Regions from separate parts of the Kitasatospora sp. NPDC093679 genome, predicted to be linked through region 3. Evidence: riboswitches for the same ligand, from Rfam matches in the RefSeq annotation. Region 3 holds a riboswitch; each other region holds the start of a gene.
The links. A riboswitch is a leader RNA that binds a small molecule or an ion and turns the genes downstream of it on or off. The one in region 3 is predicted to bind cobalamin.
Positions count from the first base shown of each region.

Region 1: linked by a shared signal. The riboswitch ahead of AB0O09_RS17180 (ribonucleoside-diphosphate reductase subunit alpha) and the one ahead of AB0O09_RS30730 (prenyltransferase/squalene oxidase repeat-containing protein) in region 3 are both predicted to bind cobalamin.
Region 2: linked by a shared signal. The riboswitch ahead of AB0O09_RS13430 (HoxN/HupN/NixA family nickel/cobalt transporter) and the one ahead of AB0O09_RS30730 (prenyltransferase/squalene oxidase repeat-containing protein) in region 3 are both predicted to bind cobalamin.
Region 4: linked by a shared signal. The riboswitch ahead of AB0O09_RS14595 (cobalamin biosynthesis protein) and the one ahead of AB0O09_RS30730 (prenyltransferase/squalene oxidase repeat-containing protein) in region 3 are both predicted to bind cobalamin.

Region 1 covers NZ_JBFBDW010000018.1:16,435-23,590, reverse strand. Annotated here, with positions in the region: gene AB0O09_RS17195 (heme-binding protein) at 1-438, shown strand, start outside; gene AB0O09_RS17190 (helix-turn-helix domain-containing protein) at 674-1,687, opposite strand; gene AB0O09_RS17185 (GNAT family N-acetyltransferase) at 1,996-2,490, shown strand; cobalamin riboswitch at 3,081-3,224, shown strand; gene AB0O09_RS17180 (ribonucleoside-diphosphate reductase subunit alpha) at 3,435-5,819, shown strand; gene AB0O09_RS17175 (ribonucleotide-diphosphate reductase subunit beta) at 5,840-6,835, shown strand; gene def (peptide deformylase) at 6,936-7,156, opposite strand, start outside.
Region 2 covers NZ_JBFBDW010000012.1:128,059-135,214, reverse strand. Annotated here, with positions in the region: gene AB0O09_RS13440 (phosphatidylinositol-specific phospholipase C domain-containing protein) at 1-929, opposite strand, end outside; gene AB0O09_RS13435 (metalloregulator ArsR/SmtB family transcription factor) at 1,178-1,540, opposite strand; cobalamin riboswitch at 1,623-1,827, shown strand; gene AB0O09_RS13430 (HoxN/HupN/NixA family nickel/cobalt transporter) at 1,859-2,974, shown strand; gene AB0O09_RS13425 (DMT family transporter) at 3,015-3,863, opposite strand; gene AB0O09_RS13420 (XRE family transcriptional regulator) at 3,959-4,534, shown strand; gene AB0O09_RS13415 (type B 50S ribosomal protein L31) at 4,602-4,847, opposite strand; gene rpmG (50S ribosomal protein L33) at 4,903-5,067, opposite strand; gene AB0O09_RS13405 (aminopeptidase P family protein) at 5,402-6,508, shown strand; gene efp (elongation factor P) at 6,578-7,141, shown strand; gene nusB (transcription antitermination factor NusB) at 7,144-7,156, shown strand, end outside.
Region 3 covers NZ_JBFBDW010000051.1:28,693-35,848, reverse strand. Annotated here, with positions in the region: gene istB (IS21-like element helper ATPase IstB) at 1-776, opposite strand, end outside; gene istA (IS21 family transposase) at 776-2,293, opposite strand; gene AB0O09_RS30735 (hypothetical protein) at 3,093-3,374, shown strand; cobalamin riboswitch at 3,514-3,644, shown strand; gene AB0O09_RS30730 (prenyltransferase/squalene oxidase repeat-containing protein) at 3,851-5,134, shown strand; gene AB0O09_RS30725 (hypothetical protein) at 5,439-5,636, opposite strand; gene AB0O09_RS30720 (energy-coupling factor transporter transmembrane protein EcfT) at 6,036-7,156, shown strand, end outside.
Region 4 covers NZ_JBFBDW010000014.1:18,288-25,443, forward strand. Annotated here, with positions in the region: gene AB0O09_RS14580 (hypothetical protein) at 38-1,543, opposite strand; gene AB0O09_RS14585 (alpha/beta fold hydrolase) at 1,711-2,844, opposite strand; gene AB0O09_RS14590 (transcriptional regulator) at 2,963-3,652, opposite strand; cobalamin riboswitch at 3,859-3,994, shown strand; gene AB0O09_RS14595 (cobalamin biosynthesis protein) at 4,126-5,181, shown strand; gene AB0O09_RS14600 (cobyric acid synthase) at 5,178-6,674, shown strand; gene AB0O09_RS14605 (putative cobaltochelatase) at 6,701-7,156, shown strand, end outside.

The DNA.
Region 1 (7,156 bases), on a different contig from region 3:
GCGGTGGCCCGCGCCGAGGCCGGTGGCAAGGACGTGGTGTCCTCCTCGCACCTGTCGGTGGACGCCGCGACCAAGGCCGCACTGGCCGCGATGGACGCGGCCGGCAAGGGCGGCTACAAGGTCTCGGTCGCCGTGGTGGACCGCAACAGCAACACGATCGTGGCGCTGCGCGGCGACGGTGCCGGTCCGCAGTCGCCCGAGTCGGCCGAGCGCAAGGCCTTCACCGCGGTCTCCTGGAACGCCCCGACCTCCGAGCTGGCGAAGCGGCTGGCCCAGACGCCGAACCTGAAGGACATACCGGGCACCTTGTTCCTGGGCGGCGGCGCCCCGGTGCAGGCCAAGGGCGCACCCGTGGCGGCCATCGGCGTCGCCGGTGCCCCGAGCGGCGACCTCGACGAGCAGTTCGCCCAGGCGGGCGTCGCCGCCCTCGGCAAGTAACGCCGCGCGCCGCCGGCGCCGGGTGCCCCGCCCCGCGGCCCGGACCGTCCCGCCCCCGCGAGTGGCCGGATGACGGGCGGCCGGGCAACCGGGCGGCCGCCGTCCCTACCCGGGGGACGCGGCGGCCGCCCCATCACCGGGGACTCGCCCTGCCACCACGCCTCCGAGCACCCGCAGGCTCTGGCGGGCACCCACCGGCACCTCTCAAGCACGCCCCTCTGCCCGCTCCTTCGCGCTACACCCCTGCCGCGATCTCGGGGCTGGCGAAGGCGCGGCGGTAGGCGTGCGGGGTGGTGCCGAGGCGGCGGGCGAAGTGGTGGCGGAGGGTGGCGGCGTTGCCGAAGCCGCAGCGGGCGGCCACGGCGTCGATCGGCTCGGCGGTGCCCTCCAGGAGCCGCTGGGCGAGCAGCAGCCGCTGGCCGGTGAGCCAGCGGTGCGGGGTGGTGCCGGTCTCCTGCTGGAAGCGGCGGGCGAAGGTCCGCGGGGACATGTGGGCGAGGGCGGCGAGCCGCTCCACGGTGGCTTCCTCGTCGAGGTGGTGCCGCATCCAGTCCAGGACGGGGGCGAGCGAGTCGACGTCGGACTCGGGCAGTGGGCGGTTCACGAACTGGGCCTGGCCGCCTTCCCGGTGCGGTGCGACGACCATGCGCCGGGCGATGCCGCGGGCGACCTCGGCGCCCTGCACCTTGCGGACGAGGTGCAGGCAGGCGTCGATCCCGGCGGCGGTGCCGGCGGAGGTGATGACGGGGTCCTCGTCGACGTAGAGCACGTCGGGTTCGACGGTGGTGAGCGGGAAGCGCCGGGCCATCTCGGCGGCGTGCTTCCAGTGGGTGGTGGAGCGTCGTCCGTCCAGGAGCCCGGCGGCGCCGAGCAGGAAGCTGCCGCTGCAGATGGAGAGGGCGCGGGCACCGCCCTCGACGGCCGCGCGCAGGGCCGCGACGAGGGCGGGCGGGTACTCGTCGCGCAGGCCGGTGGCGGTGAGGACGATCAGGTCGGCCCGGGCGAGGCGTTCGGGCCCGTACGGGACGTCGACGCTGAAGCCGGCGTGGGTGCGCTTGGGCCCGGGCCGGTCGGAGGCGAGGGCGAACTCGTACACGGGCAGCCCCTCCTCGCTGCGGTCGAGGCCGAACACCTCGCAGGCGACACCGAGTTCGAAGGGATGGACCTCCTCCAGCACGACGGCGACCACGTTCTTCAACTCGGCGGTCTTCAACTCGGCGGTCCTCGACTCGGTTCCGGGCTTCGGCATGGCTCCAGGATGGCGCTGGCAGTAATTCGATGCAAGAGGTCATTCCTGCCACTCGCCGGGCTCCCGGTCGGCCGGGAGAGTAGTGGCATGACTTCCACCGTGTTCGAGAACGCCATCGCCCTGTCCGTCCTCGTCGGCTCGTTCGCCCTGGTCGGGGCCGTCGTCGGTCGGGAGCTCGACCGCACCGGCCGGCACGGCCGCGACAACTGGCACCGCCCCGGCGGCTATCCCGCCGATCCGTCCGTCCCCGATCGGCTGCACCGACCCCCGGCCGTCCGGGACGGGGCCCCGGACGGCAGACTGGACGGATGGACGTCGTCATCCGCCGCGCCCGCGAACGGGACCTCGAACCGGCCGGCGAGCTCTCGGTCGAGGTCTACGTCGGTGACGGCTACAGCCTGGCCGAAGGGCCGTACGCCGGACTCCTCCGCGACACCCGCCGCCGCAGCGAGGAGGCCGAGCTCCTCGTCGCCGTCGACGGCCGGGACGAGCATGTGCTCGGCTGCGTGACCTTCGCGGTCGGCGGTACGGCCTGGGCCGACATCTCGCAGCCGGACGAGGGCGAGATCCGGATGCTGGCGGTCGCCCGGGCCGCCCGCGGCCGCGGAGTCGGCTCGGCCCTCGTCAGGGCCGCGATGGACCGCAGCCGCGAACTCGGCCTGACCGGCATGGCCTTCTCCACCCGCCCGGACATGACGGACGCCCACCGGGTGTACGAACGGCTCGGTTTCCGCCGCGCCCCCGAGCGCGACTGGGCCCCGATGCCCGGTATCGACCTGATGGTCTATGCCCTGACGTTCTGACGTGACTCGCCCCGAACGATTCGTTCGACCGGAGCCCGACCACACCGACACCCGCACCCGCACCGCACCCGCACGTGAACTCGACGGGCCGGGCGGAAGCACCCGCCGGCGACGGTGCCGAGCCGATGCCGATGCCGATGCCGATGCCCACGGCATCACCCGGCCGAGCCGCCCTCGAACCGCCCCGGAGCCATCGGCGAGTTGCAGGGGCAGGCGGTCAGGGTGAGCCCGACACCGCACCGAAGCCAGGACCGGCGGCACAGCGGCCGCCTCGCCGCGGCGGAAAGGGACTTGGTCACGGCGGAAAGGGTCCAGCTGCAGAGCCGGCGGTCCTCGCTCCGCGAGATTCGCCGATCCCCTGGGCTCCGGGCCGACCCGTCGAACCGGGCGGCACCCCCGTACCGTCACTCATGACTGGAGATCGTAGGCCATCGGGCCCGAACACTCCCGCGGCGGTGGCCGTTCCGTGAGCGGAGCGCGGGGGCGACGAGTGGGTCGGGTGTGCCCGAAGTGTGCACGGCCCGTTCGGCGAGGCCGTCGCAGCCACGGACGCGACACGCAGCGTGCACAAGATATGGGGGTACATCAGGGAGACACCACAACATGTATGCTCACTCTCGCTGTCGACGCAGGGGAACCCGGTGCAAGTCCGGGACTGCCCCGCAACGGTGAGCAGGCCCGTGAACGCCCGGGCCCGCGCAGTCCGAGGGCCTGCCGACGGTGTGCCACCGGCTTCCCCGCAGATGCCATGAAGCACAGCTGTACGTCCGGGCCTCGCGGGTGGGCCGGGTGGCGACGCGCACCCCCGACACGGTCGGGCGGTGCCGGTCCCCCCTGCCACGCGCATGCCCGGACGCGCCCCCGGCCCCCGGCCCGGGGGTGTCCGAAGCGTCCGCTGCCGCCACAGGAGAGAGTGCGCCTTGACCGTCGCTGCCTCAGTCACCCTGCCCTCCCAGGGATCCGCCGACAACGACCGGCCCGACCCCGGTGCCGCGCTGCTCCGGCTGCTCACCGACCGCAGCACCGACCTCCCCCAGGTGGACCCCGGCCACGTCGCCGCCGCCGCGCTGCGCGGCCGCCACGCCGGTTCGGACTTCGCCGAGCTCCGCGGGCTGGCCGTGGAGGCCGCCGCGTCGATGATCGCCGAGGACCCGCAGTACTCGAAGCTCGCGGCCCGCCTGCTGGCGCTGGAGATCCGCGACGAGGCGGTCTCCCAGGGCGCGGTCACCTTCGCCGCCTCGATCGCCGTCGGCCACGCCGAGGGCCTGATCGGCGACACCACCGCGGCCTTCGTGGCCAAGCACGCGGCCGCCTTCGACGCGCTGGTCGACCTGCAGGGCGACGACCGCTTCGAGTACTTCGGCCTGCGCACCGTGCAGTCCCGCTACCTGCTGCGCCACCCGATCACCCGCAAGGTGGTCGAGACCCCGCAGTACTTCCTGCTGCGCGTGGCGGCCGGCCTCGCGATCGGCGACACCGAGCAGTCGGTGGCCGAGGTGGCCGAGCTCTACCGACTGATGAGCCGTCTGGAGTACCTGACGTCCTCTCCGACGCTGTTCAACTCCGGCACCAAGCACCCCCAGATGTCGTCCTGCTACCTGCTGGACTCGCCGCTGGACAACCTGGACTCGATCTACAACCGCTACGCGCAGATCGCCCGGCTGTCCAAGCACGCCGGCGGCATCGGCCTGTCCTACTCGCGGATCCGCTCCCGCGGCAGCCTGATCCGCGGCACCAACGGCCAGTCGAACGGCATCGTGCCGTTCCTGCGCACCCTGGACTCCTCGGTCGCCGCGGTCAACCAGGGCGGCCGCCGCAAGGGCGCGGCCTGCGTCTACCTGGAGACCTGGCACGCCGACATCGAGGAGTTCCTGGAGCTCCGCGACAACACCGGCGAGGAGGCCCGGCGCACCCACAACCTCAACCTGGCGCACTGGATCCCGGACGAGTTCATGCGCCGGGTGAACGCCGACGAGGACTGGTCGCTGTTCTCCCCCGCCGACGTGCCCGAGCTGGTCGACCTGTGGGGCGCCGACTTCGACGAGGCCTACCGCAAGGCCGAGCAGGCCGGCAAGGCCGTCCGCACCATCCCGGCGCAGACCCTGTACGCCCGCATGATGCGCACCCTGGCGCAGACCGGCAACGGCTGGATGACCTTCAAGGACGCCTCCAACCGGGCCGCCAACCAGACCGCGCTGCCCGGCCGCACCGTGCACTCCTCCAACCTGTGCACGGAGATCCTGGAGGTCACCGACGACTCCGAGACGGCCGTCTGCAACCTCGGCTCGGTGAACCTGGGCGCCCACGTGGCCGCCGGCGCCACCGCCGCCGACCTGCTGAACGCGATGGACTGGGAGCGCCTGGACGCCACCGTCCGCACCGCGGTGACCTTCCTCGACCGGGTCATCGACATCAACTTCTACCCGACCACCGAGGCGGGCACCTCCAACTCCCGCTGGCGGCCGGTCGGCCTCGGCGTGATGGGCCTGCAGGACGTCTTCTTCCAGCTGCGGATCGACTTCGACTCCGCCGAGGCGAAGACCCTCTCCACCCTGATCTCCGAGCGCATCATGCTCACCGCCTACGAGCGCTCCGCGGACCTCGCCGAGCAGTTCGGCCGCCACGAGGCGTACGGCGAGACCCGCGCGGCCCGCGGCGAGCTGCACATCGACCACTTCGGTGCCGCCGCCCCGCAGTGGACGGAGCGCTGGGACGCGCTGCGCGCCCGGATCGCCGAGACCGGCCTGCGCAACTCGCTGCTGCTGGCGATCGCGCCGACCGCCACCATCGCCTCCATCGCCGGCGTGTACGAGTGCATCGAGCCGCAGGTGTCCAACCTGTTCAAGCGCGAGACGCTCTCCGGCGAGTTCCTCCAGGTCAACCCGTACCTGGTGCGCGAGCTCAAGGAGCTCGGCGTCTGGGACCAGCAGACCCGGGACGCGCTGCGCGAGACCAACGGCTCGGTGCAGGACCTCAACTGGCTGCCCGCCGAGGTCCGTTCGCTGTACCGCACGGCGTGGGAGCTGCCCCAGCGCGCGCTGATCGACCTGGCCGCGGCCCGCATGCCGTACATCGACCAGAGCCAGTCGCTGAACCTCTTCATGGCGGCGCCGACCATCGGCAAGCTCAGCTCGATGTACGCGTACGCCTGGAAGGTCGGCCTGAAGACCACGTACTACCTGCGGTCGCGCCCGGCCACCCGGATCGCGCAGGCCGCCACGGGCGCCCGCGCCGCCGTGCCGGTGCCCGCGCCGACCATGAGCCAGGCCGAGCAGGACGCCATCGCCTGCTCCCTGGAGAACCCCGAGTCCTGCGAGGCCTGCCAGTGAGCACCGAAGACCGTCAGAAGATGCTGCTCGACCCGGGCTTCGAGCTGACGCTGCGCCCGATGCGCTACCCGTCGTTCTACGACCGGTACCGCGACGCCATCAAGAACACCTGGACGGTGGAGGAGGTGGACCTGCACTCCGACGTCGCCGACCTCGCCAAGCTGAGCGAGGGCGAGCGGCACATGATCGGCCGGCTGGTCGCCTTCTTCGCGACCGGTGACTCGATCGTCGCCAACAACGTGGTGCTGAGCCTCTACAAGCACATCAACTCCCCCGAGGCCCGGCTCTACCTGTCCCGGCAGCTGTTCGAGGAGGCCGTGCACGTCCAGTTTTACCTGACGCTGCTCGACACCTACCTGCCCGACCCGGACGACCGCGCGGCGGCCTTCGCGGCGGTGGAGAACATCCCCTCCATCCACCAGAAGGCGCAGTTCTGCTTCAAGTACATGAACGCGGTCGACCACATCGACTCGCTGCAGACCAAGGAGGACCGCCGCGCGTTCCTCCTGAACCTGATCTGCTTCGCGGCCTGCGTCGAGGGCCTGTTCTTCTACGGCGCCTTCGCGTACGTGTACTGGTTCCGCAGCCGCGGCCTGCTGCACGGCCTGGCCACCGGCACCAACTGGGTGTTCCGCGACGAGTCCATGCACATGGACTTCGCGTTCTCCGTCGTGGACACCGTCCGCGAGGAGGAGCCGGACCTCTTCGACGAGCAGATGGCCAAGCAGGTCACCGAGATGCTGGAGGAGGCCGTCGAGGCCGAGCTCCAGTTCGCCCGCGACCTCTGCGGCGAGGGCCTGCCCGGCATGAACACCGAGTCGATGCGCCAGTACCTGGAGGCCGTCGCCGACCAGCGCCTGGCCCGTCTCGGCCTGCCGATCCGCTACGGCTCCACCAACCCCTTCGGGTTCATGGAGCTGCAGAACGTCCAGGAGCTGACCAACTTCTTCGAGCGCCGGGTCTCCGCCTACCAGGTCGCCGTCGAGGGCTCGGTCTCCTTCGACGACGACTTCTAGGCCGCTTCCGGGCCGCCTCCGGGCCGCACGGCGCCGAAACCGGCGAAGGGCCGCACCCGGGATCCGGGTGCGGCCCTTCGCCGCGTGTTCCGCCGTACCGTCAGTCGTTGGGGACGGTGGCGTACTTGGGGGTGCCCTCGGACATCTGGCGCAGGGCGTCCTTGCGGTCCCGCTTGGAGAGCCGGTCGATGTACAGGTAGCCGTACAGGTGGTCGGTCTCGTGCTGCAGGCAGCGGGCGAAAAAGCCGGTGCCCTCGACCCGGACGGGGTTGCCGTCCTTGTCCTGGCCGGTCACCGCGGCGAAGTCGGGGCGGGCCAGTT
Region 2 (7,156 bases), on a different contig from region 3:
GGGTCGGTGGAGCTGATGGCGGGCGCCACGTTGTGGGCGTCGGTCATGACCAGCAGGTAGTGGCGGGCGTCGTACCAGCCGGTGTCGACGCCGCCGACGTACGCCGAGGCGTCACCGTCGAAGACCACGAACCAGGGCCGGATGCTGGCCTCGCCGTAGGCGTTGCGCGGGTCGCCGGAGACGGCGCCGTGCACCACCGGGAAGACCTGGGCCTGACCGGCCCTGCCGGCCGCCGCGAGGTCGCGCAGGTAGCGGCTGTACTCGACGTCGGTGTGCAGGGTGTCGAAGGGGTTCCCCTCCTCGACGGTGCCGGGGATGACGTCCACCAGGACCCGGCCGGCGAGGGCGTCGCGGGTGGGCCAGTTGCCGGCCTTCGCGGCCTCGTCGAGGTTCGGGTAGCTGCCGCCGCCGGGCTTGGCGAGCAGGTCGGCGGGGCGGAAGACGGCGCTGCCGAGGTGGGCGGCTATCAGGGCGTCCAGTTGGGCCGGGCCCATGCCGCGGTTGGCGGCGAACCCGCCCTTGAGCTCCAGCTTGACGACGAGCGGGCCGCTGGACGGGTGGGCGGCGAGCCAGATCCGCAGGTCGTCGAGGCAGTACTCGAGGTTCTTGTTGGTGCCGCCGCTGTACAGCGTCGCCGGGCCGGTGGCGGCGGTGCAGTTGTTGGCGTTGCCGAGCGGGTTGGAGTGGCTGACCTTCCACTCCTTGGTGACGGTGTCCGTCCACGCGTCGAGCTCGATCATGCCGGTGCCGGTGTCCAGGCTCTGCGCGAGGAAGGGGAAGGCGGCCGGGTCGTAGGTGTTGTGGATCCCGACGGCGGTGGCCGAACCGAACGGCAGGCCGCCGCCGGTGGCGGCGCCGGACTGGTGCGCGGGGAGCAGGGTGGCGGCCGCGGCCAGCAGCCCCACGGCGAACGTACGGCGAAGCTTCACGGGTGTCTCCTCGTCAGGAGCCTGGGGACGGCGGGCCGGACGGACCGCCTCCGGAAGCATGGGGCACCGGAACGGCTTCGAGGTGACATGACAAGAAAACTTGGCTGAAGCTGACCCCCCGTCCCGCTGACAAACCGTCAGGAAGCCCTCATTCCGTGCAGGGGTCCGTGCCGTGCAGGGGTCCGTGCCGTGCAGCGGTTCGTGCCGTGCGGCGGTCGTGCCGTGCGGCGGTCGTTCCGAGCGGGCGCTCAGTCGGCGCGCCCCAGCACCCCGTGCTCCAGCACCTCGGCCACCGCGGTGTCGGTCAGCCGGTAGCGCACCACCCGGCCGTCCCGCTCGCCCTCGACCACGCCCGCGGCGCGCAGCAGCCGCAGCGCCTGGGAGACCGCCGGATCGCGCATCCCGGTGGCCAGCGCCAGGTCGGTGACGGCCAGCGGCCCGGTGGTGTGCAGGGCGAGCAGCAGCGCCAGCCGCCCCGGGTCGGCGAGCAGGCCGAACAGCTCCGCCCAGGCCCGGACCCGCCCGGTGTCGCCGATCCCGGCGATCGCCTCGCAGACCCGGTGCCCGTCGATGGTGCGGTGGCCTGCGCGATCGGCGGGGAGGAGGTGCATGGCGGCATTCTCGCAGGCCGACCGGCCGTGATCTACGACACCTGCGCGGTTGTGCAGGCTTGCAGCTGTCGGTCCGTCACCCCTACGGTGGAGCAGCCGTGGTGTTCGGGAAGACCGGTGCAGGACCTCGGGGTCCGAGTCCGGAGCGGCCCTCGCCACTGTGAACGGGGAGTCAATCCGTACCCCTCGCGGGTCACTGGGCGCAGGCGCGCCCGGGAAGGCCGGGTACGGGCACCGTCAGAACCTCCCCGTGAGCCAGGAGACCGGCCACGGCACCTCACGACGTCATTCCACGAGGTGTTGGAGCGTGAACCGCAGATGACCCTGCCCGCAACCGGTACGGCCGCGCCGCCGACCGCCCCCGGCCTGCCCGCCTTCCGCTGGCGCCGGGAGGACACCCTCCGCACGGCCGGCCTGCTGGCGGTCATCCTGGCGATGCACGTGGCCGCCTTCGGCACGCTCTTCCTGCTGGTGGTGCCGGAGCGCTACGAGGTCGGCACCCAGGTCTTCGGCGCCGGACTCGGCATCACCGCCTACACCCTGGGCATGCGGCACGCCTTCGACGCCGACCACATCGCGGTGATCGACAACACCACCCGCAAGCTGATGGCCGACGGCCGGAGACCGGTCTCGGTGGGCTTCTGGTTCGCCCTCGGCCACTCGTCGATGGTGGTGCTGATGGCCGCCCTGGTCGCGGGCGGCGCCCAGCTGGCCGGGGTGCTGATGGACGACGGCTCGACCACCCACCAGGTGCTCGGCACCATCGGCACCACCGCCTCCGGCGCCTTCCTCTACCTGATCGCCGCGCTCAACCTGGCGGCCCTGCTCGGCATCCTGCGGGTCTTCCGGGCGATGCGGGCCGGCACCTTCGACGAGGCGGAGCTCGAACGGCAGCTCGACTCGCGCGGCCTGATGAACCGTGTCCTGCGCCGCGCCACCCGCTCGATCTCCCGCCCCGGCCAGATGTTCCCGGTCGGCATGGTGCTGGGCCTCGGCTTCGACACCGCCACCGAGGTGACGCTGATGGTGATGGCCGGCTCGGGCGCCGCGGCGGGCCTGCCCTGGTACGCGATCGTCTGCCTGCCGCTGCTGTTCGCCGCCGGGATGAGCCTGTTCGACACCCTCGACGGCACGTTCATGAACTTCGCCTACCAGTGGGCGTTCTCCAACCCCGTCCGCAAGGTGTTCTACAACCTCGCCATCACCGGCCTGTCGATCGCGGTGGCCTTCGTCATCGGCACGATCGAGCTCGTCGCGGTGCTGCACGACAAGCTCGGCCTGACCGACCCGGTGAGCGGCTGGATCGCCGGACTCAGCCTGGACAACGTCGGCTTCGTCATCGTCGGCCTGTTCGTGGTGGTGTGGGCGGCGGCGATCGGCTACTGGCGGATCGCCCGGGTCGAGCAGCGCTGGACGCCCGGTGGGGCGGGCTGAGATGGCCCGCGGGCGACCGCGCCGATCGGCGGACGGGGTGTCAGCCCGCCGCCAGCAGCAGCGTGCCCGCCACCGCGAGGCCCGCGCCGAGCAGTTGGACGCGCCGCAGCCGCTCCTTGAGCAGCCCCCGGGCCATCAGGGCGGTGACCACGGGGTAGAGCGAGGCCAGCACCGCGGCGACGGCCACCGACCCGCGGTGCGAGGCGGCGGCGAAGGCGGCGTTCGCGGCGACGTCGGCCACCCCGACCGCGGTCAGTGCGGGCAGGCTCCGCCGCAGCGCCCCCGGTGCACCGGGCTCCCGCCCACGGCGCCCGGCCAGCAGGACGCCGCCGCCGACCGCCACGTTGCAGAGCCGCTGCACGCACAGCACGAGCAGCAGCCCGCCGCCGTCGGAGGCCCGGGCGACCAGGGCCATCACCGTGCCCATGCCGAGGGCCGCCGTCAGCGTCAGCACCAGCACCCGCAGGCCGACCGTGCCGCCGCCGCGACGCGGACCGCCGGCCAGGGCGACGCCGAGCACGGCGACCGCGATGCCGGCGGCCTGCGCCGGGCCGGGGCGCTCCCCGAGCAGCAGCCCGAGCCCGACCGGCACCGCGACGCCGACGGTCGCCAGCGGCGAGACCACCCCCATGGGCCCGAGCGCGAGGGCGCGGTAGAAGGCGAGGAGGGCGAACGGCCCGATCACCCCCGCCGCCACCGCGTACCAGAGGCCGGCGGAGGCCGCGCCCGCGCCGCCGACGGCGAGGAGGGCCAGGACGAGCAGGACGGCCGCGGCGGCCTGCGAGGCGACCACCACGGTCAGCGCGGACAGCCGGCGGGTGAGCGAGCCGCCGCCGTAGTCGGCCATGCCCCACAGCAGGCTGGCGGCGAGGGCGAGGAGCTGGGACAGCACAGTGGACTCCGGAGTACGGTCGGGTGGACGCTCGGTGTCCCAGCAGCTTAGGTCAACAGAGTGAACCGGACGAATCAATTCATTGGACTGGTATGCCCGACCCCGATCTGATCACCCAGGCCCTGGCGCGCAACCTCAAGCGGCTGCGCGCCGACCGCGGCCACACCCTCGACGCACTCGCGGCCCGCTCCGGGGTGAGCCGCGGCATGATCGTGCAGATCGAGCAGGGGAGGACCAATCCGAGCGTGGGCACCGTCGTCCGGCTCGCCGACGCGCTCGGCGCCTCGATCGCCCGGCTGCTCGACTACGACGAGACCTCCACCGTGCGGATCGTCCCCGACGACGAGGCCGTCCAGCTCTGGTCGGGCGCCAAGGGCGGCACCGGGGTGCTGCTCAACGGCATCGAGGCGCCCGGCCCGCTGGAGCTCTGGCAGTGGCTGATCCTGCCGGGGGAGGGGCACGGCTCGGACCCGCACCCCACGGGCACCGTGGAGATCGCCCGGGTCGAGGAGGGCGAACTCACCCTCACCCTGGACGGCCGCGACCACCTGGTGCCGGCCGGCTCCACCGCCTCCTACGAGGCGGCCGCCGCGCACGGCTACCGCAACGACGGCGAGGTGCCCGTCCGGCTCACCCTCGTGGTCTCGGTGCCGCCGCCCCCGCGCTGAGCCCGCGGGTGCACGCCGAAGCGCCCCCTCCCCGGCCGGGGAGGGGGCGCGGTCGTGCGCGGGGCGGTCAGTCGCGGCCGTACCGCCTCCGGTACTGCTCGATCCGGCCGGCCTGGTCCAGGACGCGGGCGCGCCCGGTCCAGACGGGGTGGCTCGCCGACGAGGTGTCCACGTCGACCACCGGGCGCACGGTGCCGTCCTCCCAGACCACCGTGGACGCGGACGTCAGCGTCGAGCGGGTGAGGAAGGACCGGCCGGCGGCCTTGTCGCGGAAGACGACCGGACGGTAGGCGGGGTGGATGCCGTTCTTCATGGGGGCTGCTCCTTCGGGGGTCGGTGGACGTGCCGGGCGGGGCCTGTGACCGGGCTCAGCGCTCTTCGCGGAAGGCCACGTGCTCGCGGGCGACCGGGTCGTACTTGCGCAGTACCAGGCGGTCCGGGTCGTTGCGGCGGCTCTTGCGCGTCACGTAGGTGAAACCGGTGCCGGCGGTCGACCTCAGCCGGACGACCGGGCGCAGTTCGCTGCGGGCCATCTGCTCCTCCTCGGTGGCTCCGAACCTCCGCCCCGGGCCTCTTGTCCGAAACGGAAGTCGTTTTCGTATCCGCTCCAACGCGAGCCCGGGGCGTTCCATTCCCGCCCATTCCCGCCCGGTCCCGCCCCGTCCCCGACTCGTTCGCCCCCTTCCCGTCCGCCCGTCCGTCCGCCGGTCCGTTCCCCCGTTCGGCCCCGCGCCGCCGGCCGGTCCGCGACCCGCCGTGCCCGCCCCCGCGCCCGCCGCACCACCCCCTCCGGGCCCGTCCCGGGCCGGGCGGCCCGGCCCGCCGGCTCGACGGGCGCGGGCCGTCCGCAGTTCGTAGGCTCGTGGCATGTCCGATGCGTACGCGGCGCGGCGGGAGCGCCTCAGGGAGCACTGCAGTGCGTCGGGGGTCGACGCGGCCCTGGTGACCCGCGCCTCCAACGTCCGCTACCTCACCGGCTGCCCGCCGTGCGGCGCGAGCCTGCTGCTCACCCGCGAGCGGGCGCTGCTGGCGCTGCCCGACGACCTGCCGCCCGAGGAGGGCGGCGAGCACCTGCTCGGGCCGGACATCGGCCAGCTGCTGGTGCCCGCCGACACCGACACCGCGCTGGCCGCCGCCGAGGCCGCAGGCCGGCTGAAGGTCCTCGACCTCGCCGTCGAGGAGCACGACCTCACCGTCCGCCGCCACCGCGCGCTCGCCGGCGTCGCCGAGGGCGTCCGGCTCGCCGACCTCGGCACCGCGGTCGAGGGGATGCGCGTCGTCAAGGACGAGCACGAGATCGCCGACCTGCGGATCGCCGCCGAGATCGCCGACCAGGCGCTCAGCGAACTGCTGGAGTCGATCCTCGTCGGCCGCACCGAGCGGCACCTGGCGATGGAGCTGGAACGCCGGATGATCGACCACGGCGCCGACCGCGCCGCCTTCCCGGTCTCCGTCGGCACCGGCAGCCACTCCGGCCTGGAGGCCCACCAGCCCACCGACCGGCGGGTCGAGGAGGGCGACTTCCTCACCGTCGTGCTCGGCGCCTGCTACCGCGGGTACGGCGTCTCCACCGCGCGGACCTTCGTCATCGGCGCCGCGCCGGCGCCCTGGCAGGTCGAACTGCACCGGCTGGTCTTCCGCGCCCAGCGGGCCGGACGCGAGGCGCTCGGCCCGGGCGTCTCGGAGTCCGTACCCGATCTGGCCGCCCGCGAGGTGCTGCAGGCCGCGGGCCACACCGACAGCCCGGCGCACCCGGTCGGACACGGCATCGGCCTGGAGATCCGGGAGGCGCCGCGCCTGGGACCCGCCGACATGGGTAAACTGGACAATCGCGTGCCGGTCACCGTCGGCCCGGGGGTGCACCTCCCGGGGCGGGGCGGGGTCCGGATCGAGGACACGCTCGTCGTGCGCCCCCTCGAGGAGGGCGGGCCCGAGCTGCTCACCATCACCACCAAGGAGCTCCTCGCCCTGTAGCCCGCGCAGCGGGAGGCAGGAGGCGCAGCCCTTGGTTCCTTGACAGCTATATCAGGAGTTAGTGCGCTCGTGGCTTCTACGAACGATCTCAAGAACGGCATGGTCCTCAAGCTGGAGGGCGGCAAGCTCTGGTCCGTCGTCGAGTTCCAGCACGTGAAGCCCGGCAAGGGCCCGGCCTTCGTGCGCACCAAGCTCAAGGAGGTCCTGACCGGCAAGGTCGTCGAGAAGACCTTCAACGCGGGCATCAAGGTCGAGACCGCCAACGTCGACAAGCGCACGATGCAGTACTCGTACCGCGACGGCGAGCAGTTCATCTTCATGGACATGGACACCTACGACCAGGTGCCGGTCGACGCCGCGACCGTGGGCGACGCCGCCAAGTACCTGCTCGAGGGCTTCGAGGCCCTGGTCGCCCAGAACGAGGGCGTCCCGCTGTACGTCGAGCTCCCGGCCGCCGTCGAGCTCACCATCGCCGAGACCGAGCCGGGCGTCCAGGGCGACCGCTCCACCGGCGGCACCAAGCCGGCCACCCTGGAGACCGGCGCCGAGATCCAGGTCCCGCTCTTCGTCACCACCGGTGAGAAGGTCAAGGTCGACACCCGCGACGGCAGCTACCTCGGCCGGGTCAAGTAATCGTGTCCAACGCGC
Region 3 (7,156 bases):
ACTCCCTTGCCGCTGGTGGCCTGGGTGAGCCGGTAGCTGTCACCCTGGGTGACGACGATGTGGGCGTGGTGCATGAGCCGGTCGACGGTTGCGGTGGCGAGGGTCTTGGGCATGATCTCGTCGAAGCCCGAGGGGTGGAGGTTGCTGGAGACGGTGACCGAGCGGCGTTCGTAGGCGGCGTCGACCAGCCGGTAGAAGCCCTCGGCGGCGTCCGGACTGACGGGCAGCAGGCCGATGTCGTCGACGATGATCAGGTCCGAGCGGACGATCCTCGCCAGGGCCCGGGCGATGGAGTCGTCGGCGCGGTGCCGGCGGACCAGGGCGCCGAGGTCTTCGATGGTGAACCAGGCGACGGTCATGCCGGACTCGACGGCGGCCTGGCCGAGGGCCTCGGTGAAGTGGCTCTTGCCGGTGCCGGAGGGTCCGCAGACGCAGAGGTTCTCCCGCCGGCCGACCCATTCCAGGGTCTTGAGGGCGTCCTGGGTGGGGCGGGGGATGGCGGAGGCGGTCTCGTCCCAGTCGCCGAAGGTCTTGCCGGCCGGGAAGCCGGCGCGTTTGCGGCGGGTGTGCAGGTTGGCGCGGTCTCGGCCGGCGGCTTCCTCGGCCAGCAGGACGCGGACGACCTCGGCGGGGTCCCAGCGTTGGGCCTTTGCGGTGGGGATCAGGTCGGCCAGTGTGCGTCGGATGTGCGGCAGTTTCAACCGCTTGGTGAGCTCGATGGCCTCGGCGAGCGGGTCGCCGTTGCTGCTGTGAACGGTGCGGAGCGGGGTGGCCATCAGATGCTGTCCTCGTCTTCGGTGCTGGTAGTGGTTCCGAAGCGGGCCCAGGCGGAGGTGCCGGGCTGCAGCGAGTGGTCCTCGCCGCGACGGACGGGTTCGGTGCTGGTCAGGCCGACCTGGTAGTCGAGGATGGACAGCAGGTCCTTGTCGGCGAAGCGGCCGGTGACGGCGGCGGTGCCGAGCGCCCGGTCGACCTCGGCGGCGGAGTAGAGCTTGGCCAGGGCGACGGCCTCGGTCATCTTGGCCTTGATCCGGCGGGTGCCGGCGGTCGCGGCCTCCACCAGCCAGGCCGCGGCGCCCGGTCCGAGTGCGAGGAAGGCGGCCTCCTCCGCGGTGGTGGCCTTCGGGGTGCGGTCGCCGTTCTTGTCCTCGCGCGGCGGGTAGTGCGCGTCGTCCAGGACCGGGGAGCCGGGGGTGCCGGTGCGGTGGCGGGCGACCTCGCGGGCCGAGCCGTGCTCGTCGACAGAGGTGACGATCAGCTCCTCGCCGTGGAAGCGGGCCCAGACGCGGCTGTCGATCAGCTCGTGCGGGACCGAGTAACGCACCGCCTCGACCGAGATCGTGGCGTCCCAGTTGACCCTGCGGGTGGTGCCGAACACCGCGGTGAACGGCTGCCTGGGCAACGGGTGCAGCCGCTCGCGTTCCTCCGCGAGACGCTCGGCCGGTTTGCGCCGGGTCTCGCGGTGAGGGCGGGAGTTGACCTCGTCGCAGAACGCCCGGCAGGCCGCCTCCAGCTCGCCGAAGGTGCGGTACTCCTCGCGCAGGTTCACCTCCCTGGGCACCAGATCGGCCTTCGCGATCCGCACCGTCGCCTCGGAGCCGCCCTTGCTCTCCGGGTCCGCCGGCACACAGGTGCGGATCGTGGTGCCGTAGTGCCGGGCGACCTCGACGATCTCCGGATTGCGGACCGCGATCCCGGCGACGTGGCCGGTGGTGACCGTCTTCTCGTTGTCGGTCAGCACGAACGCTGGGACCCCGCCGATCCTGCGTAACGTCGCGTCCAGACACGCCGTCACGGTCGGCAGCGTCTTGTCCCAGATGGGGATGACCACCCGGAACCGCGACCAGGACAGCCACGCGCACCACAGCGTGGTCTTCCTGCCCTTGATCACCGGCCCGTCACCGAAGTCGTACTGCAGCCACAGGCCCGGCTCGGTCACCCACGGCCGATAGATGCGGCGCCGACCGGCCCGGAACTGGGCCTTCGCCTCGGCGACCGTGCGGCGGGTAGTGCGTTCCCCGCCCGCGAAGCCCATCGCGACGAGCCGCTTGTGCACCACGTCCGCGCGGACCCTGCCCTGCGAGCGGACCACCAGCTCCTCGATCTTCGGCAGATAGTCGTCGATCGCCCGCGCCCGGTGGCGGCGCTGGTCGGGCTGCTGGCCGGCGGCCCGCATCTTCACATACCGGGCCACCGTGTGGTGGTCGCACCCGGCCAGCTCGGCCGCGGCGCGGTAACTGCCCGTGAGGTCGTACGCCTCGAGGATCTCCATGATCTCCCTGCTGTTCTTCACCCGGCCGACCCTCGCCGACCGGGAAATGGATCTTGAACGTGGGGAGATATCTGGCCGTACGCGGGGAATCCCGTGGCCGTCAGTGGGGCGGTATCTGGCCGCCTATGGGGAGCTTTCCATGGCCGCCGTCACCCGGGCTCTGGCGCAGCCTCTGACTCGGTGCCCCGCTGCTCACCGGCTGCTGCAGCATCCCGGCGCGGCCGGGTGTCCTCGGCCGGGTGCCGGTCGTTGTACCGGGCGCCGCCCCGCCACCCCATCACGGGCGACATCCGGCTGCGCCCCGCGGTTCGGCGTCCGGCCCGCACCCGGGCGCCGCGGCTGCGGCAGTCGAATCCTCGGGGCGGCCGGCTGCGGAGACCGGCTGCCCCGCTGCGCTGCTGGTGCGTGCTGCATCGGCCCGGAGGCGCTGGCTGGACCGGCCCCCGGAGAGGGGCCGATCCAGCCGCGTACTCAGCCCGGCCGCGTTCTGCCGTGCGGGGATGCTGACGGTGCATCGGGGCAGACGAGTGGTTCCCGGGCAGGCCATCTCATGCGGCACCGTGCTCGCATCGCCGAGGTTGCCCACCGCCGGCCGGCCCGTAGCAGCCCTGTTCCCCTGGTAGCCAGGACGTCCGACCCGGTCCCGGCAGGCCGGGCGGTTGCGTGTTGCAGCGGCGACTCACCCGCCCCGCGGCCCGGCGGCCCGGGATACGACTGCTGTGGTCGCTGGCGCCGCACTGTCGCCGGCCCGAACGGCGAGGAGTAGTCCGCTCGGCCACCTGTGTCTGACAGGACCCCACCGGTCGGCAGCCCGTGCCCGATGAGGGCATCGGTCCGCTGCTCGGCCGCGGCACGGCGCTGCGGCTGGCTGCAGCCTGGGCTGCGCTCTGCCACCGGGTGGGGCAGGCCCTGGTCTTTCCTGGCGGGTCAGCAGCTCGTCTTCGCCGGCCTGCTGCTGGTCCTCACCCTGGTGCTGATGCCCCGCTACGGCCTTACCGGGGTGGGTGTCGCATGGTTGGCCACGGCCTGCGTCCTTGCGTTGGTCCTGGCCGTGACGGAGCCGCGCTGGCTGACCACCGGCATCGGCCCGCATCGGCCCTGACCCCCGTGTCCCGCCGGCGCTACGGGGAGCCGCCCCGCGGGGTCGGCGGGGCCTGTCGCGGACTGGTCCCGTTCGGGCAGTGCGTGTTCTGCGTGCCGCTGGTCACATTCTGTGTCCGGGCGGTTGAGGCGCGTGTGCGGGTGGCAGTAAGGTGCCGAGCGCCTCTGGCAGGGGAAGTCCGGTGAAAGTCCGGCGCTGACCCGCAACGGTAGGCCGTCGGCACGGTGTCGGCGGTGAGCCCGATTACCTGCCCGGGGTTTGTCCGGCTCTCATCCGTCGTGGTCTACGGGACGATGCCCAGAGGTTGTGCCTCGCCCTGCGGGCGGTGGCCGTGCTCTGCGGTGCGTCTCCACGAGACGCCCCAGGAGTTCACCTTGCGTACCTCGCTCCGGCCCGCTGCCGTTCTGCTCGTTGCCTCCGCCGTCGTGTTGCCCGCATTGACGGCCACCGCGGCTTCTGCGGGTGCCGCGCCCGCCGTGACGGATGCCTCGGCCGCTGCCGGTTGGGCGGGCCGTCAGCTGAAGGAGGGCAGTCGCGTCGAGGGTGACTGGGGTCCGGACTTCGGCCTGACTGCCGACGTGGTGCTCGCCCTGTCGGCCGCAGGGCAGGGCAAGGGGGAGGCGAAGGCAGCCACTGACTGGCTCGCCGCGAACGCGACCTCCTACCTGACCGGTGACACGCCCGGTGACATCTATGCCGGTTCGGCCGCCAAGCTCGCCCTGGTCGCCGAGGTCCAGCAGCGGGACCCGAAGAGCTTCGGCGGCCACGATCTGCTCGCCGAGCTTGCCGCGCGTCTCCAGCCCAGCGGCCGCTACACCGACCACGCCACCTTCGGTGGCCCGGACGTCTCGGACTTCTCCAACACGTTCAGCCAGGCGTTCGCCCTGCTTGCCCTCGACCGCCAGGGCGCCGACGCCGTTCCGGCGAAGGCGATCGAGTTCCTGACCGGCAACCAGTGTGTCGACGGCGGCTTCCCGGTGGCCTACCCGGACAAGCCGGCCGACTGTGCCTCGGACGCGGACGGCACCGGCATCGTGGTGCAGGCGCTGCTGGCCGTCGGTCGCAGCGGGGAGGCCGCGAAGGCGCTGGACTGGCTGGAGAAGCGGCAGGCCGCGGACGGCGGCTTCGGCGGTTCCGGACCGACCGCCTCCTCCAACTCCAACTCGACCGCGCTCGCCGTCCAGGCCCTGCGGGCCGGCGGTCGCACCACGGCCGCGGACAAGGGCGTGTCCTGGCTGAAGTCCCGCCAGGTCGGCTGCGCCGGTAAGAGCAGCGACCGTGGCGCGATCGGCTACCAGAAGGCCGAGGTCGACGGCACCACGCTGCGCGCCACCGTCCAGGCCGTTCCCGCGCTCGCCGGGGTGTCGCTCGCGGCGGTCGACGGGCGCTTCGGCACGGCCGGTCTGCCGGCCCTCGAGTGCACTTCGCCCAGCCCGAGCGCGAGCGGGAGCCCGTCCGGTTCGCCGAGCGGCAGCGCCTCTGCCTCCTCCAGCTCGTCGGCTTCGGCCTCGGCTTCGGCGTCCGCATCGGTGTCGGGCTCGCCGACCGGCTCCGGCTCGCCCTCGGCGGCCGTGTCCGCGGTGGCGTCCGACTCGGCCGGCCCCGGGGGCACGGACACCGGCGGCACCCCGTCCTCGGGCGGCCTGGCCTCCACCGGTTTCGAGCTCATGCCGCCGGTCGTCGCCGCGATCGCCCTGCTGCTGCTCGGCGCGGCCGCCGTGCTGACGGCCCGCCGACTTCGCTCGGGCAGCCACCGGTGATCCGCCGCGGCGCCGCCGCCCTGGCCGCGACCGCGGCCGTGGGCGGCAGCCTGCTGCTGCCCCTGCCGGCGCGGGCGGCCGAGGGCTGCGACGGCGTGCTGGTCGTCGTCGAGACGAGAAGCGTCCCCGACCGCCCTGGTTACGGGAGCCGTACCGGCTGCTCGGATGCGCCGCGCAGCGGTATCCAGGCGTTGCAGCAGGCCGGGTTCTCGGTGAAGTTGGGCACCGGTCCGTACGCGGGCGGGTTCGTCTGCGCCCTCGACGGCGCGCCCAAGGCGGGCTGCGGGGCCGTCACCAAGGATCACTACTGGTCGTACTGGTACATGCTGCCGGGCACCTCCACCTGGGTGTACAGCCAGCTGGGCGCGGGCAACCGCGTCCCGCCCAGGGGCAGCATCGAGGGCTGGGTGTGGCAGGACGGCGGCGGCAGCGAGCCGCCGTCCCCGCGCAGCGCCAAGGACCCGGCGCGGCCGGCGACTCCGACGCCGCCTTCGGCCACCACCCGCCCTCCGTCCGGCGGCGGGGGTGGGGGAGCGACGTCCGCCCCACGCCCGACAGGTCCGGCCTCGGCCGATTCGGGAGACACTGCCGGCGGTGCGGTGGGCGGCGCTTCGCCGACTGGCGCGGGTCCGGCGGCCACTGCTGCATCGCCGTCCAACCCGCCCGGCGCCGAATCGGCAGTACCGTCGGCGCCCGCTTCCGGCCCCGCCAGCGCCGGGGCCGGCGCGTCCTCGAACACGTCGACCGCCGCACCGGGATCCAGTCGTGCCGACGCAGGGAAGCCGGCCGGTCACGGGGCCGGGGCGTGGCTGCCGGTGGCGCTCGGCACGGCCGCGGTGGCTGCACTCGCCGGGGCGGCAGCCTGGCGGCGCAGGCGCGCTCCTCGCGCGGGGGATCTGCCGTGAGTCTGCGGCGGGTGCTGCTGCCGCGTCAGCTGCACCCGTTCGCCTGGTGGCTGTGGGCGCTCGGGCTGGCCGCCGCGGCGGGCCGGACGACCAATGTGCTGCTGCTCGCGCTGCTCGCTGCGGTTGCCGGGTACGTGGTGTCGGCGCGCCGCACCGAGGCGCCGTGGGCCCGCGCGTACGGGGTGTTCCTGCGCCTGGGCATCACGGTGGTGCTGATCCGGGTGGTGTTCCAGTCGCTGCTGGTCGGCTCCGGCGGCACCACCGTGCTGCTCGACCTGCCGGAGATCCCGTTGCCCGGCTGGATGGCCGGGGTACGGCTCGGCGGACCGGTCACCGCGGAGGCGGCGTACGCGGCGCTCGACGACGGCGCCCGGCTCGCCGCCATGCTGCTCTGCTTCGGCGCGGCCAACGCCCTGGCGAGCCCGGCCCGGTTGCTGCGTGCCCTGCCGAGGGCGCTGCACGAACTCGGCGTCGCCGTCACCGTCGCACTCAGCGCCGCACCGCAACTGGTCACCGCCGTCGCCCGGGTGCGCCGGGCCCGGCGGCTGCGCGCCCTGCCCGTCAAGGGGCTCCGCGGCACCCTGTCGATCGTCGTCCCCGTCCTGGAGGAGGCGCTCGACCGGTCGCTGACCACCGCCGCCGCGCTGGACGCGCGCGGCTACGGCCGCCGGGCGGTCCTGCCGGCCGGCCGCCGGACCACCGTCCACCTGCTCACCCTCGGCGGTCTGCTCGGTGTCGTCGTCGGCCTGTACGCCGTGTTCGACTCCTCGACCGTGATCCCGGTGGGGCCGCTCGGCGAGGTGACCACCGGCAGCGCCGGGCCGGTCCTGCTCGCCGTGGGCCTGGCCGGCTGCCTGGCCGGGCTGCGCCTCGGCGGAACGGCCGTCCGGCACACCCGCTACCGCCCCGACCCGTGGGTGCTGCCGGAGTGGATCGCCGCCGGAAGCGGCGTCGGGGCGGCCGTTTGCTTCGTCCTGGCCGGCGGGCCGGACTCCGGTCTGGCACCCGACCCGTGGAGCCTGCAGCTGCCCGGCCTGCCGCCGCTCGCTGTCGCCGGTCTGGTGCTGGCGCTGCTGCCCGCCCATCTGACACCGCCACCGCCAGCGGCCGCGTACGG
Region 4 (7,156 bases), on a different contig from region 3:
GGCCCCTCTCGCGTGCCCGGGAGGCGGGTGCGGGCGGTTACCGGCCGGCACCGCCGTCGTGGACGCTGAAGGCGGAGCGGCGGGCCGCCCGGGCCACCGACGGGTCCGGGTGCACGCCGGAGACGGCGGTCAGCACCGAGGCCGCCCGCGGGTGGCCGGACTGCCGGGCCCGGTTGAACAGCCGCACCGGCTCGCCCGCCGAGGCGCCCTCGACGTGCGGCACCAGCAGCGCCGTGTCGCCGTGGTCGAGGACGGCCGCGGCGGTGTCCACCCACAGCCAGGCGGCGTCCTCCGCGCCCAGCACGTCGGCCGGGGACACCGGGCCGTCGTCGGAGCGCTCGGCCAGCCAGAGCAGCGCGTACGGCCGCAGGACCTGCTCGTCCACGGCGGCCCGGACGGCCTGCTCGGCGGGGCCGCCGGCGACCCGCAGGGCCTCGAAGGCGAGGCCGCGCAGCAGGGCGTCCTCGCCGCGGGCGGCGTCCAGCAGCTCGGCGACCGCGCGGTCGGCCGGCCGGGCGGCGACCCAGGCCCGGTACTCGGCGCGGGCCGGCCCCGGGGTGTAGTCGGCGCAGGCGGCGAGCAGCTCCAGCGCGTCCTGCTCGATGTGGCCGGCGGCGGTCTGCGCGACGGTGCAGATCTCCTCCAGCTTGGCGCGGACCGCCCAGTGCCCGAGCGGGGAGAGCTCGGCGGCGTCGTCGCGGCGCTCCAGGGCGCCGACGGCGGCCAGGCCGTCCAGCATCCAGTCGAGGACCGCGGCGACGTCGGCCGCGGAGGTCGGGGTGTCGATCTGCGGCTCCCGGCAGGTGCCGCGGACGGCGGACATCGCGGAGGCGGCGTGCGGCACCGGCGAGGGGCCGAACGAGCCGGTGCCGGCGCCGTGCCGGCGCTCGTCCAGGCCGCGGCGCAGCAGCTCCAGCAGCTCGTTGTCCGGGACGGGCCCGTCCACCAGGTGCAGGAAGGACAGCAGGTGCGGCGCCTGGTCGACGGCCTGGCCGGCCAGCAGGGCGAAGACGCCGCGCATGGCCGCGGGCGGCACGGGCGCGAGCAGCGTCCAGGCGTCGAACAGCGCGGACCAGCCGCGGACCACCGCCTCGTCGTCGTGCTCCCAGGCGTTCAGCCGCCAGCCGGGCCCGGCGCCGCCGTCGCGCAGCTCGACCAGGCCGACCAGCAGGGCCTGGCCCCAGGCCTTGGCGGCGGCACCGACGGTCATGGCGAGGGCGCGCCCGGCGGCCCGGGCGTCGTCGGGCAGCAGCTCGCCGCGCTTGTCGACCTCGCCGAGCTCGCCGGCCCAGCGGGAGATGCGCACCGCGTCGGCGAGCATCCGGCGGGCGAGCGGGGCCAGCTCGGCGGGAGCGGGGAAGCCGTCCGGCACCGGCACCCGGCCGCGGCCCGGCTTGGGTGCGGGGGTGCGGCGACGGACCGGCCCGCCCGGAGGCGTGCTCTCGGGCCGGCGGGCTGCTCCTGGCAGACGGGTGACCGTCGCTCCGGTGCGGATCGCGGGCTGGAGCGGGGCATCACGGTCGCGCGGGTTCCGAGACGTCACGCCGAGCAGTCTTCCCCGTGTACCGGCCTTCTGTCACATCGAGTTCTACGCGCGATCGTAGGTCCGGTCCGCGGACGGGGGATGAGATCGGGCAACAGCCACCAAACCGGGTCCTCCGAGCGGGAAACCTGGCATGAGCACACCCCTCGCGGGCGGGCCCGCCGGGCTCACAGCAGCGGGGTGAGCCAGCGGCGCAGCGCCTCGCCGTAGCCGTCCGGGTCGGCGTTCCACAGGGCCGCGTGCGCGCCGTCCGGGACGGGGTGCAGGCTCACCAGGTCGTCGCGCCGCCGGGCGAGGCGCTCGGCCGCCGCGAAGGGCGCCACCGCGTCCACGGGGCTGTGCAGCAGCAGGGCCGGCACGTTCAGGTCGGTGCCGTCGGCCAGCCGGGCGAAGCCGGCCAGGTCGACCTTGGTGCGGCCCTCGGCGGCCAGCGCGCCGAGCTCGGCGAGCGGGGCGGGCACCCCGGCCCGGGCGGCCTCCTGGCGGACGGTCGTCGGCCAGTCCAGCACCGGCGAGTCCAGCACCAGGCCGGCGATCGACTCCCGCCAGGCCGAGCGGGCCGCGGTGTGCAGCGCCATCGTCGCGCCGAGCGACCAGCCGAAGAGCACGATCCGGCCGGCGCCGTTCGCCTGCGCGAGGCGGACGGCGGCGTCGACGTCCCGCCACTCGGTCTCGCCGAAGTGCCCCAGGCCGTCCGGCGAGGGCGGGGCGCCCGCGTCGCCGCGGTGGGTGACCACCAGCACGGGCATCCGCAGCGCGTGCAGCAGCGGCAGCACCGGGAGGGCCTGCTGCCGGTCGGCGCCCGGACCGTGCACCAGGACCGCCCACAGCCCGCGGATGCCCGGCAGGTACCAGGCCGGCATCGGGCCGAGCTCGCCCTCGACGTCGCTCGGGGTGAAGTCCAGGCCGAGCGCGGAGGCCGGGTCGCCGAGATGCACCCGGGCGGTCACCCGGACCTCCGTCCCGCTGTACAGCGAGCCGGCGCCGGTGGCGAGCAGCCGGCGGGTGACGCTCTGCGGCCCGGTGGCCAGCACGTCGCCGACCACCGCGTGCCCGCCCCCGGCCCACTCCAGGGCGTAGCGGCCGGGGCGCTCGGTCTCCACGCTGCGGGTGAGCATGACGCGGTCCGCGGCCAGCTCCTGCACCCGGATGCCCGGTCCGCCCGCCTGCCCGGCGGCCGCGAAGGCTCCCGCGAACCCGGGCCGGACGGCCCGTTCGGACACCCGGCGGCCGATCAGCAGTGCCGCGGCACCCGTCCCGACGGCGGCGGCCGCGACGATCGCGGCGGTTCCCCAACGCATGGCGCTCCCGGTGTGGCGGCACGGACATGGCGATCCCAGTCCACGCCCCGGCCCGGGAGCGGGCCACCCGGGCGGGTCCGTCCGGGCGGGTCCGTCCGGACGGACCGGACCGGGCGGCTCAGACCGGCACGTCGGTGCCCCGGCGGGCCAGCAGCTCCCAGAACCGCTCCGCGAGCGGCCGGGCCGGCGGGCGGGCGGCGTCCGGCACCGACGAGCCCCAGTGCCCGGGGACGAGGTACTCGTCCTGCAAGTCGGCCAGCACCCCGCCCAGCAGGTCGTACGGGACGGGCACGATCCGGCCCACCTCCCGCAGCTGCGCCTGCCAGCGGCCGTCCACCACCTGGCGCAGCCGCCGGTCCAGGTCGTCCTGACGCCCGGTCACCCGGACCAGCACCCGCAGCGGTAGCCCGAGCACGTGCGCCAGCGCCAGGCCCTGCTCACCGTCCGCGTCCCAGCGTCCGGTGGCCTCGGCCCTCGCGTAGGTCTCCGCACCCACCCCGATCCGGTGCGCGGCCTGCTCCCGGGTGAGCTCCCGGGCCAGCCGGAAGTCCCGCAGGGTCGCCGGCGCGACGCCCATCAGCCGGGCGGGCGGGCACCACAGCGCCCGGGAGAGCGCGATGAACTCCTCCTCCGACGGGAGGAACTCACCGGCCTCCCAGGCCGCCACGTGCGAGGGCAGCAGCCGGACACCGTGCGCGGCCATGGCCTCGGCGACCTGCTCCGGGCTCAGGCCGAGCCCGGCGCGGTGCGCCCGCGCGGCCGGCGGGGAGAACGGCACCGGAGGCGGTGCGGACGGTCTGCGTCGCATGCGACAAGAACGTACGGGCGCCCGCGCGGCACCACCCACACGCCGAACGCACGAACCCGGCCCCGGCGGGACCGCCCGCCGCTGGAGGATCGTACGGGGCGGGCGGCGACGGAATCCGGCGACGGAGTGTGACCAAGCCCTCCGGAGGCTTTGTTGACTGGTGGTCGGAGCGCGTGATGGGATCTCGGGGCCATACGGAGGCATGCAGAGGAAGCCGGTGCGAATCCGGCGCGGTCCCGCCACTGTCACCGGGGAGCACGCTCGACCTGCACGGTCACGGCGGTCCGCCACAGGGCCGCTGGAAGGCCCGAGCGCGCGCCGGACCCGGAAGCCAGGAGACTCTCGCCGCCGGTTCGTCGATCCAGGGCGCGGACCCTGAGTGAGGACACGCACGCCATGCAGGCTGCCCAGCGGTCACCGCTGCGCCCCGACCGGGGAGCCGGGCCGTGGCCCGGCTGAGCTCCGCCCCCTACCTGCTGGGCGCCGTGGCCGGCCACCTCGCCGACACCGCCTTCGCCGATCCCCGCCGCGGCCACCCGGTCGCCCTCTTCGGCAGCGCCGCCGGACGCCTGGAGCGCCGGCTCTGGCGCGACCACCGGGGCGCCGGCGCCGCCTTCACCGCGCTGAGCGTGGGCGCCGTCGCAGCCGGGGCCGCCCTCGCCGACCACGCGCTGCGGCGCCGTCCCGCGGCCCGCGCCGCGCTCGCCGCGGCCGCCGCCTGGACGGTCCTCGGCGGCACCTCGCTCACCCGGGAGGCCCGCGCGATCGGCCGCTCCCTGGAGGCCGGCGACCTCGCCGCCGCCCGCGGGCGGCTCCCCCACCTGTGCGGGCGCGACCCGAGCGCCCTGGACGAGCAGCAGATCGCCCGCGCCGTCGTCGAGTCCGTCGCCGAGAACACCGCCGACGCGGTCGTCAACGCCCTCACCTGGGGCGCGCTGGCGGGCACCCCCGGACTGCTGGCCTTCCGGGCCGTCAACACCCTGGACGCGATGGTGGGCCACCGCTCGCCCCGCCACCTGCGCTTCGGCTGGGCCTCCGCCCGGCTCGACGACGTGGCGGGCTGGCCGGGCGCCCGGCTCACCGCGCTGCTGACCGTCGCCGCGGCGGAGCACCCGCGGGCCGCCTGGAAGGTCTGGCGGCGCGACGGGTCGTCACACCCCAGCCCCAACGCCGGACAGGCCGAGTCGGCCTTCGCCGGCGGCCTCGGCGTCCGCCTCGGCGGCACCCTGCGGTACGGCGAGCGTGTCGAGCACCGCCCCGTCCTCGGCGCCGAACTCCGCCCGGTCGCCGTCGCGGACATCGAACGCGCCTGCCGCCTCTCCCGCCGCGTCGGCATCCTGGCCCTGGCCGTCACCACGGCCGCCCGCGGCCTCACCGGCCTGATCGGGGCATCCCGGGGGCGCGGGGAACCGCGCGCGGCGGAAGTGACGGCGCCGCACCTTCCGTTCCGCGCAGATCCGCCCACCGTCGCGGCCGGGACGGCCGTCCTCACCGCCGGCGCCACACGCAAGCAAGGGAGTGTCACGTGACGAAGGCTCTGCTGGTGGCAGGGACGACCTCGGACGCGGGCAAGAGCGTGGTCACGGCGGGGATCTGCCGGTGGCTGGCCCGGCAGGGGGTGCGGGTGGCGCCGTTCAAGGCGCAGAACATGTCGCTGAACTCCTTCGTCACCGCGGACGGCGCCGAGATCGGCCGCGCCCAGGCGATGCAGGCGCAGGCCGCCGGGGTGGCGCCGGAGGCGGCGATGAACCCGGTGCTGCTGAAGCCGGGGGCGGACGGCCGCAGCCAGGTGGTGCTGCTCGGCCGGCCGGTCGCCGAGGTCGGGGCGCTGGACTACCGCGAGCGCAAGCCCGTCCTGCTGGAGCGGGCGCTGGAGTGCCTGGCGGACCTGCGCAGCCGGTACGAGGTGGTGGTCTGCGAGGGCGCCGGCTCGCCCGCGGAGATCAACCTGCGGGACCGGGACATCGCCAACATGGGCCTGGCCACGGCGGCGAACCTGCCGGTGGTGGTGGTCGGCGACATCGACCGCGGCGGGGTGTTCGCGGCGATGTACGGCACCCTGGCGCTGCTGTCCGCGCAGGACCAGGCGCTGGTGGCGGGCTGGTTCGTGAACAAGTTCCGCGGGGACGCCCGGCTGCTGGCGCCGGGGCTGGAGATGCTGCGTGAGCTGACGGGCCGTCCGGTGCTGGGCACGCTGCCGATGCTGTCCGGCCTGTGGCTGGACGCCGAGGACTCGCTGGACCTGTCGACGGCGGTGGAGAACCGTCCGACCGCGGCCCCGCACGGCGCGGAGGTGCTGCGGGTGGCCGTGGTGCGGCTGCCGCGCCTGTCGAACTTCACCGACGTGGACGCGCTGGCCCAGGAACCGGGCGTGCTGGTCCGCTGGGCGACCCGGCCGGAGGAGCTGGCCGACGCCGACCTGGTGGTGCTGCCCGGCACCCGGGCGACCGTGGCCGACCTGGACTGGCTGCGCGGCCGCGGACTGGACACCGCATTGCAGGCGCGGGCGGCGGCCGGGCTGCCCGTCCTCGGCGTGTGCGGCGGCTACCAGATGCTCTCCCGGGAGATCGTCGACGCGGTGGAGTCGAAGGCGGGCGCCGTCGAGGGCCTCGGGCTGCTGCCGACCCGGGTGGAGTTCGGTGTGGAGAAGGTGCTCGGCCGGCCGGTCGGCGAGGCGTACGGGGAGCGGGTCGAGGGGTACGAGATCCACCACGGCGTGGTGGCCGTCGAGGGCGGGGAAGCCTTCTTGGACGGCTGCCGGGTCGGCGCGGTGTGGGGGACGACCTGGCACGGCGCGCTGGAGAACGACGGCTTCCGCCGGGCGCTGCTGCGCGAGGTGGCGGCGGCGGCCGGGCGGGCCTTCGTCCCGGCGCCGGACACCTCGTTCGCCGCGGCGCGCGAGGAGCGGCTGGACCGGCTGGGCGACCTGATCGAGGAGCATGCGGACACCGACGCGCTGTGGAAGCTGATCGAGGGCGGGGCACCGCAGGGGCTGCCGTTCGTGCCGCCGGGTGCGCCGTGAGCGGGGCCGTGAACATGGGAGAGCAGATGAGTGACGCCCGTTATCCGTTCACCGCGGTCGTCGGCATGGCCGACCTGCGGCTCGGGCTGCTGTTGAACGCGGTCTCGCCGGCCGTCGGCGGTGTGCTGGTGCGCGGCGAGAAGGGCACCGCCAAGTCGACCATGGTGCGCGCCCTGGCGGGGTTGCTGCCGTCGATCGGCACGGTCGCCGACTGCCGGTTCGCCTGCGACCCGGCGGCGCCGGACCCGCAGTGCCCGGACGGCGCGCACGGCGGCGCAGGTTCGCTGGAGCGGCCCGCGCACCTGGTGGAGCTGCCGGTCGGCGTCTCCGAGGACCGGATCGTCGGCTCGCTGGACCTGGAGCGGGCGCTCGCCGAGGGCGTCAAGGCGTACGAGCCGGGCCTGCTGGCCAGGGCGCACCGCGGCGTGCTGTACATCGACGAGGTCAACCTGCTGCAGGACCACCTGGTCGACCTGCTGCTG